One region of the Clostridium sp. TJA038 genome, then DNA from elsewhere that is predicted to be linked to it. Evidence: riboswitches for the same ligand, from Rfam matches in the RefSeq annotation. Region 1 holds a riboswitch; each other region holds the start of a gene.

Evidence for each region. Region 1 has a riboswitch for lysine ahead of lysA (diaminopimelate decarboxylase). Riboswitches for the same ligand answer to the same signal wherever they lie in the genome.
Region 2: linked by a shared signal. The riboswitch ahead of AC4FQV_RS09350 (Na+/H+ antiporter NhaC family protein) and the one ahead of lysA (diaminopimelate decarboxylase) in region 1 are both predicted to bind lysine.
Region 3: linked by a shared signal. The riboswitch ahead of AC4FQV_RS04830 (amino acid permease) and the one ahead of lysA (diaminopimelate decarboxylase) in region 1 are both predicted to bind lysine.

Annotation. Positions count from the first base shown of each region.
Region 1 covers NZ_JBZEFA010000003.1:248,177-251,365, reverse strand. Annotated here, with positions in the region: gene sfsA (DNA/RNA nuclease SfsA) at 1-230, shown strand, start outside; gene AC4FQV_RS08175 (NAD(+) diphosphatase) at 514-1,053, shown strand; lysine riboswitch at 1,158-1,328, shown strand; gene lysA (diaminopimelate decarboxylase) at 1,442-2,737, shown strand; gene AC4FQV_RS08165 (DUF3006 domain-containing protein) at 3,135-3,189, shown strand, end outside.
Region 2 covers NZ_JBZEFA010000005.1:67,348-70,536, reverse strand. Annotated here, with positions in the region: gene AC4FQV_RS09355 (FUSC family protein) at 1-177, shown strand, start outside; gene AC4FQV_RS09350 (Na+/H+ antiporter NhaC family protein) at 261-1,979, opposite strand; lysine riboswitch at 2,140-2,313, opposite strand; gene AC4FQV_RS09345 (ABC1 kinase family protein) at 2,428-3,189, opposite strand, start outside.
Region 3 covers NZ_JBZEFA010000001.1:1,034,653-1,037,841, forward strand. Annotated here, with positions in the region: gene AC4FQV_RS04825 (dicarboxylate/amino acid:cation symporter) at 1-624, opposite strand, end outside; lysine riboswitch at 804-978, shown strand; gene AC4FQV_RS04830 (amino acid permease) at 1,102-2,577, shown strand; gene ilvA (threonine ammonia-lyase) at 2,610-3,189, opposite strand, start outside.

The DNA.
Region 1 (3,189 bases):
AGCATTTATTAGAGCTTATAGAAGTAAAGAAATTAGGTATGAGTGCAGGAGTTCTTTTTTTAATACAATTAGAGAAGGTGATTAATTTTTCTCCAAATGATGAAAAAGACCCTAAATTTTCAGAAGCTTTAAGATTAGCTAAAAATGAAGGTGTAGATATTTTTTGTTATAATTGTAAAGTTACTGAAGAGGAGATAGAATTACTTAAGCCTATAGAAATAATTTTATAATTATATTTAATAAAATTTTATTTAGAAAATCAATTTTAATTTTCAAATTTATGTTCATATAAAATAATAGAAGTATTTTAGAATATGAAAGGTGGTGAACTTTAGTTAGCGTAATCTATATTACTATTCTTAGTTAAAATAGAGAAAATTTATAAATCATATTAAATTAGGTTTTTAAATTTACATAAGGGAAATATATTTTAATTTAACATATATAAGGTTAGATAAATTTTTAAAATATATTATAGAAGGTAATATATTTGCTTTACTAAAGAGAGTGATTATGAAATTTAAATATTGTCCATTATGCGGTGAAAAATTAGAGCTTAAAGATAGTTGGGATGAAGGAAATGTGCCTTATTGTAGTAAACATAATATGATGTTTTTTGATTTGCCTAAGCCTTGTGTTGTGGTTGCTGTTATAAAGGAGGATGAAATACTTCTTTTAAAACAAAGTTATATTTATGAAAATTCTAAGGTGCTTATCTCAGGTTATGTAGGAGTTGATGAGACTGCAGAAGAAACTGTATATAGAGAAGTTAAAGAAGAAACAGGAATAACTGTTAAAGATATAAAATACTTAGGTAGTGATTTTGTAAAAGGAAAAGAATTACTTATGTTAACATATTTAGCTTATTATGAAACTGGAGAAATAAAAAAATCTGAAGAAGTAGAAGGAGTGGCTTGGTATAATATAGAAGATGCTCTTTGTGAATTAAATGAGGATAGTATAGGCAAAAGAGTAGTTAAAAAGGTATTAAAAGAAATAGGATATGAAGGAACTAAAGCCTTTAGATGTGAAGGAAATAGTTGTAAGGTATAAATTTTTTATTGATAATTTTAATTTATACTATTGCATTATTTAAAAGTTTTTAGTAAGATTATAAACAATAATTAATATAATAAAAATAAATAAGTTTAAAATAGGACCAAAGTAGAGGTGCTGTAATTAAGAGTAGCTATAAGCAGTTGACAAACGTTTATGTATAGTGAAAGGAATTATGGCCGAAGAAAATGAGATGGTAATCAAATTTTCTGGGTATATGTATAATATGCATATAACTGTCACTTTGAAAAAAGTGGAGTGCTACAAGGTACGCTAAGTTGCGATTAAAGCAGCAAGGGTGTTCCTTTGCTGTTTTTATTTTTATAAAATCGATAGCTTTGCATACTTTTATACTCTACAACTAGAAATTTGTGGAGGGAAAAATATGAGATTATTTGGAACAATGAAGGTAGAAGAAAATGAATTATATATTGGAGGGATAAAAGCTAAAGCTTTAGCTAAAGAGTATGGAACTCCTTTATATGTTATTGATGAAGAATTAATAAGAGATAATTGTAGAAGATATTATAAAGCTATGAAGTGTAATGAAAGAGGAAATAGAGTTACTTATGCAGGGAAAGCTTTTATAAATATGGCTATGTGCAACTTAGTTAAAGAGGAAAATTTATATTTAGATGTTGTTTCTGGAGGAGAATTATATACTGCATATAGAGCAGGTTTTCCTATGGAAAGAATATATTTTCATGGTAATAATAAATCAGATTATGAAATAGATTTAGGAGTAAGATTGAAAATTGGAAGATTTATAGTGGATAATATACATGAGTTAGAACTTTTAAATTCTATAGCAAGAGATTATGGTATTATTCAAAAAGTTTATTTAAGAATAACTCCAGGTATAGAAGCTCATACTCATGACTATATAAAAACAGGTCAAATAGATTCTAAATTTGGATTTCCCGTACTTGGAAATACTGTTTATGAAGTTATTAAAAAAGCCTTAGCTTTAGAGTATATAGACCTTAAGGGATTACATTGTCATATAGGTTCTCAAATATTTGATTTAGAGCCTTATGAAGATGCTACGGAAATTATGTTAAAGCTTATAAAAAGCATAAAAGAAAATTTAGGCTATGAAATAGAAGAATTAGATTTAGGTGGTGGCTTTGGTATATATTATACTGATGAGGATACTCCAAAAGAAATAGAAGAATATTGTTTATCAATAATAAATAAAGCTGATGAGGTTTGTGAAGAATTAAATATGAAGCTTCCTATACTTACAGTTGAGCCAGGAAGAAGTATAGTTGGAAATGCTGGAATAACACTTTATACTGTAGGAGCTATTAAAGAAATTCCTAGCATAAGAAAATATGTAAGTGTAGATGGGGGAATGAGTGATAATATAAGACCCGCTTTATATAGTGCAAATTATGATTCCTTAATAGCTAATAGAGTTTTTAATAATTATAAGGAAGTAGTTACTGTAGCGGGAAAATGTTGTGAGTCAGGAGATGTGCTTTTAAATTCAATAGAAATGCCTAAAATGGAAACGGGAGATATATTAGCAATTATGTCTACTGGTGCTTATGGGTACTCTATGGCAAATAACTATAACAAAATTCCTAAAGCGGCAGTTGTAAGTGTAAATCAAGGGTTATCAAAGCTTATGTGCAAAAGAGAAACTTATGAAGATTTGCTTAAAAATGAATGTTTTTAATTTTTTAAAGTTGTATAGAAATAACTATACAACTTTTTTTATTAAATAAAAGAGAATTAAAGTATATAATAAAAGGGAAGTATAAGAAAATAAGAATTTTATTTTTAGGATTTTATTTAATAGTTAAGTTTTTTAAAAAATTATTTCTTAAAGATTTAAATATTTAAATTTTAAAGACACAAAAAAGACATAATAAATTGATAAAATAATACTAAAATATTTATGAAACTTAAGGGTAAAACTATGAATTAAAGTTTACAAACTTATGGTAATTTATGATATACTTATATTTGATACTTTAAGATTACTAAAGGTAAAAAATTCTAAAATTATTGAAGGATAATTTTATTTTAATTAAATTATTCTAAAGACTAATATTCGGAACAAGGAGTATAAAATGAAAGAAATAGTAGTAGATAGAATAGAAGGACATTTTATCGTATGTGAAGATG
Region 2 (3,189 bases), on a different contig from region 1:
GCTATAAATAGTTCATGTATAGTAGTATTTGCAATAATGACCAACTTAAATGGTCTTGGTTCTTATGAATATGCTTTCAATAGAATCATTGATACCTTTATTGGAGTAATAATAGCTATTGTAATTAATAGACTTATTTTCCCATATCAAAAGAAAGAAGAAGAAAAAAAAAGTTAATAATTTTTTATATAATAAACTTTTATAAAACAAAAATAAGGAATAAAATCTTAATAAGATTTTATTCCTTATTATTTTTAAATTTATCTACTAACTACTCTTTCATCTACCTTTTTACCAAATATCATAGTTAGTACAAATAATGCTACTAAAGATAATGGAAGTATTATGAAAATACTTAACCCTAATCCAGCTGGAATATAACCAAATACAACAGTTACAATTCCTACAAAAACAGAATACCATATCTGTGTTCTAACGTGTTCTATATGGTCACACCCTGCACCTGTAGAAGAAAGTATTGTAGTATCTGAAATTGGAGAACAATGATCTCCAAAAATAGCTCCAGTTAAAACTGCTGAAGTGCTTACAATAACAAAATTCCACTCTGGATTTATTGCAAAAGCTAAAGGTATTGCAAGAGGCATTAAAATCCCCATAGTTCCATAAGCTGTTCCCGTAGCAAAAGCTATTATAGAACCTAGTATAAATATAATAGATGGTAATAAAAATCCTGGAATAGCATCAGATAAAACACCTACTAAATAGGATGCAGTTCCTAATTCCTTAATTACAGAACTTAAAGACCAAGCTAAAATAAGAATTACTCCTGTTATTAAAAGACCTTTCATGCCTTCAATCCAAATACCAATACCTTCTGATATTGTAAATATTTTTTTACCAACTCCCATTAAAAGTGCTACTATAGTTGCTAATAAAGCTGATTGGAATAAAACTATAGATGCATCAGCATTAGAGAAAGCTGCTTGTATGCTAGCAAAGCTAAAAGGTGAATTATTCATTATCTCTATAATTGCTAAATCTTCTCCTCCCATTACAGTTATCCATCCACTATAATAAAATCCTACTAAGGAGGAAATAATTAAAACTCCAATAGGAATTATTGCATTCCATATGCTTAACTTAATTCCTTTTATAGGTTCTAAATCTTCACTTTCTGAAGATACCTCTGTAACCTTTGGTGAAACTTCTCCTCTTCTAGCCCTTCTCTCTGCTTTAAGCATAGGTCCAAATTCTCTTAAAGTTATAGCCGATATAACAACAAAAGCTAAAATTAATATATTATAAAATCTATAAGGTATAGTTTCTAAAAAAACTCCAAAACCATCAGTCTCTATTCCAACTGTTTTTAATGAATCTCCTATTAGTCCAACTTCTAATCCTATCCAAGTTGATATTATTGCTAATCCTGCAATAGGTGCTGCTGTTGCATCTATTACAAAGGCTAATTTTTCTCTTGAAACTCCTAATTTATCTGTAACTGGTCTCATTATAGGTCCTACTATTAAAGAGTTTGCATAATCATCAAAGAAAACTGCTAATCCTAAAAGCCAAGTAGTAAGTTGAGCACTTTTAACTGTTTTAGCCTTTCTTGCTAAAGCCTCTGCTATAGCCTTTGCACCTCCCATTTTAGCTACTAAATGAATAACTCCTCCAATAACTAAAACTTGAAGTATTATTCCTGCATTCCAAGGGTCTGCTAAGGAATTTAAAGCCCTGTAAGTAAAATCAATAAATCCTTGAACTAAGGCACCAAGTATATTAGTTCCATTTAATTGAAGCATTATACATCCTGTTATTGTTCCTATAAACAACGAGACAACAACATTCTTAGTTAAAAATGCTAGAACAATTGATACTATAGGTGGTAATATTGTCCACATTCCAAATTTAGCTGAATTTGCTGCTGCTACTTCCTCAGAAGCAAAAACTAAAGTTGAACATAGCATTGTCATGACAAAAACCGCTAGAAAAACTTTAAATCTAGTTTTGTTTTTCATAAAAAATCCTCCTTTAAATTATAAAGTGAATTAATTTATAGAGGCTTTCCCTTATTTTTATCATAGAATTTATAAAAAAAGACCTTAGGCTTAATCAACCTAAGGTCTCAACGTTCAATAAAATTACTTTTTCAAATAAATTTTTGTTTGTTTAATTCCCTAAGATGATAGCTCTCCACATTTTTATGTGACAGTTTTGTATATATTCTATACAAACCCAGCATTTAGCTTTAAAGTATCAGCTAAAAACTTCGGCGATAATCCCTTTCCTAAAACTTCAACATCACTTAAACTCCATTTTAGTAATCTTGATTCTCGCACCTCTACATCTTCATTAAATAATTCACTTTTAACTTGTTATATTTGTATACATTTATACAATATAACCTTAATTCTTTCAAGCATTTAATAAGTTTATTAACTATTTATTAAAAAAAGTCTCTTTTTATTAAAAAAATCCAGATCTTATTATAGATACTAATAACCAAAATCCAAAAACTCCAGCTACTATAAAACCTATTAATCCTAAAATAGGAACTCCTTGAAAAGTAGGTCCTATTTTTGCATTTACAACTAAAGAAGAACCAATTATCATACAACCAACTATTAAGGCAAAAGCTATTCTATTGACCATTTTATTTAAATCAGCTAAAGGCTTTTCTACATCCTTCATCTGAAGTTGTAACTTAGCCCTTCCCTTAGTTAAACTGTCTACAAGCTCTGAAAATTTATCTGGTACTTCAATACTTTTTGAAACAAATTTATATGCATCAGCCATTAATTTATCTTTAGTTAAACTTTTTAAAATTTCTTCTTTGTTTTTTTCTCTAACATAAGGATATATACATTCCATTATTTCTAAATCAGGGTCTATTTTAGCTATAACTCCCTCTAATATAACTGTTGACCTAACTAAAGTTACTAACTCCTTTGGAAACTGTATATTGTTTCTTTCTGCAATTTCAAATATTTCCTTAAGAACATCAGATATTTTTATTGACTTTAAAGAAGCATTTATATATTTAGCTACTATATTTTTCAAGTCATCATATAGTACTGAATAATCTACTTTTCCTTTTTTTATGCCTATTATATTTACAAAATCAACTAAGGTATCTATATCATTTAAAACCATAGCTATCATTGCCTTGTTTAACCAATTTTTTAAATTTGATTCTAATGTTCCAACTAATCCAAAATCTATATAACA
Region 3 (3,189 bases), on a different contig from region 1:
TGAAAATAAAACTAAATATACAAGACCAAAAGATTTTAGTGTAGTAAATATTTCACCACTATAACTTAGTTTTGAAAAAATTGAAAGAATATAAATAGGTACTAAAGGTATTAATAGATTTTTTATAACTAATGAAATAACATGGTTAAATTCCTCTGATACTTTTAAAAGATAACTATTTTTTATTCTTGATATTCCTATACCTAATAAAAATGCAAAAACTAAAGCTGACATAACACTAAACATTGGTGGAATATCTATTGAAAAGTAAGGTTTAATGCTTGAAGTATTAGTATCTAATGAAGCACTTATTATAAACATAGGAAGTAATAGCTTCCCAACTAAAAAAGCAATAAGTCCAACTAAAAAGTTTGATAAATAAGATATTAAAGTTGTTATAAAAAGCCCCTTACCTGATTTACTCCCTAAGGATGCTATACCAGGTACTATAAATCCAACAATTATAAGTGGAATTAAAAAGCTAAGTAAATTTCCAAAAATAGAGTTAAAGGTCATAAGTATTCTAATTGGTATATCTAAATTAATATAGGAACAAGTAATTCCTATAATTATTCCTAAAACTATGGCAAAAATAATTCTTTTTATTAGTGATAAGTTTTTCATAATAGCCCCCTCTTTTGTATTTTATAAAAATACAAGTGTTTTCTGTATGAGTACATATTACTATAACACATATTTAAAGTCAATAATTAAAGACTAGTTTTTTAAATTTTATAGCTTATTGTTAAAAAAATATTGACTAATTGGAAATTTAATGTCATAATTGTTAATAGAAAGTGAATAACTGAGATAGAGGCGCGATGATTAAAAGTATCTTTGCAGAGGTAAGCACGTTGAAGCAAAGTGAAAGGATGATTCGCCGAAACCTTTAGAAAATGCTTTAATTCTAATAGGTTGGGGTTACATATAATATATGTAACACTGTCACAATTTATTTTGTGGTGTGCTATCATGAAAGAAGAGTATTGTATATAACTTTACGAACCCTTAAGCATGAAACACGCTTAAGGGTTTCTTTTGTTAGCGAAAACTTAGTTATCACTTATGGCTTAATTATTAAAACCATAAGGAGGACTAAAAATGAGTCAAGAACAAAATACTAATCTAAAAAGAGGTTTAAAGTCAAGACATCTTAGTATGATTGCCATGGGAGGTGCTATAGGAACAGGAATTTTCTTAGCAATGGGAGATACTCTTCATCAAGCTGGTGTTGGTGGAGCCTTTGTAGCTTATGGAATTATTGGAATCATGGTATATTTTTTATGTACAAGCTTAGGAGAAATGGCAACTTATATGCCAGAGACGGGTTCTTTTGGAGCCTATGCAACAAAATTTGTTGACCCTGCCTTAGGATTTGCCTTAGGATGGAATTACTGGTATAACTGGGCTATAACAATAGCCGCCGAAATGGTTGCAGGTTCTTTATTAATGAAGTTTTGGTTTCCTAATGTTCCAGCAATAGTTTGGAGTGCATTATTCTTAGTAATTATATTAACTCTTAATTTATTATCTGCTAAAGCTTATGGAGAATCTGAATTTTGGTTTGCTGCTGTAAAAGTAGCTACTGTTATAATATTCTTAATTGTAGGTGTACTTATGATTTTTGGAATATTAGGTGGAGAAAAAGTTGGTTTTAAAAACTTTTATGAAAATGGTGGACCATTTATAGGAGGAGCAAAATCAATTTTTATGATTTTTCTAATAGCTGGATTTTCATTTCAAGGAACAGAATTAGTTGGAGTTGCAGCTGGAGAGAGTGAAGACCCTGAAAAAAATGTACCTAAAGCAGTTAATACAATCTTTTGGAGAATATTATTATTTTATTTAGGAACAATTTTGGTAATTGGAGCTTTAGTTCCAAATGCTCAAGCTGGTGTAGAAACAAGTGCATTTACAATAGTATTTGAGAAATTAGGTTTAGCTGGTGCAGCTTCTATTATGAATGCTATAATACTTACTTCTGTTTTATCAGCAGGTAATTCAGGAATGTATGCTTCAAGCAGAATGCTTTATGCCATGGCTAAAAATAAAATGGCTCCTAAAATTTTTGAAAAAACAAATTCTAGAGGAGTTCCTGTTAATGCTATTATAGTAACAACAATAATAGCAAGTTTATGTTTCTTAACTGGAATTTATGCTGAAAATACAGTTTATGTATGGCTTGTTGCAGCATCAGGTTTATCAGGCTTTATAGCATGGCTTGGCATTGCAATATGTCATTATAGATTTAGAAAAGCCTATGTAGCACAAGGAAAAGATTTAAATAAATTAGTTTATAAAGCTAAATTATTCCCGCTAGGACCTATAATAGCTTTAATTTTATGTGGCGTTATAGTTTTAGGTCAAGGCTATGCATACTTAGATGTAAGAAACGGAGTAGACTGGGGTGGTTTAATATCATCATATATTGGCTTACCTTTATTCTTTGGATTATTTGCTTACTATAAAATAAAACATAAAACTAAAATAGTTCCTTTAGATAAAGTTGATTTAAGTGTAGAACCTATCAATAAAGAAGAAACTTTAGAAGAGGAAGAAGAAGTTTTAGTTTACTAAAAAAGAGGTACTAAAAAGTACCTCTTTTTATTTTAATATATTTGTTTTATTATATATCCTTTATCTATTAAAGCTTTTTTTATTTCTTCTATATGAGAATGACCATTTGTTTCTAAAGCTATTTCTACAACCATATTTTTAAGAGCATCTGTTGCTTTGAAATGATCTTGTTCAAGTTTTACTATATTTGCATTTATATCTGCAAGAACTTTAGCAATTTTTAGTATTTGTCCTGGTTTATGAGGAACTTCTAAGCTAAATGCAAAAAGTCTTCCTTTAGATACTAAGGCACTATTTATTAAAGAAGTTATTGTAACCATATCTATGTTACCACCACTTATTATAGAAACTACATTTTTACCTTTAAAATCTATCTTAGATGAAGCAGCTAAAGTTACAGCACCAGAAGCTTCTGCTAAAAGTTTATGTTTTTCACTTAAAGTAAAGAAAGCTTCAACAATTTCATGGTCTGATACAGTTATTATGTCATCTACATATTCTTTTATAAATTTAAAAGTTAAATCACCAGGTTTCTTTACAGCAATTCCATCTGCAATAGTATCAACAGAATCTAAAGCTATAACTTCTCCAGCTTTAAAACTCTTAACCATA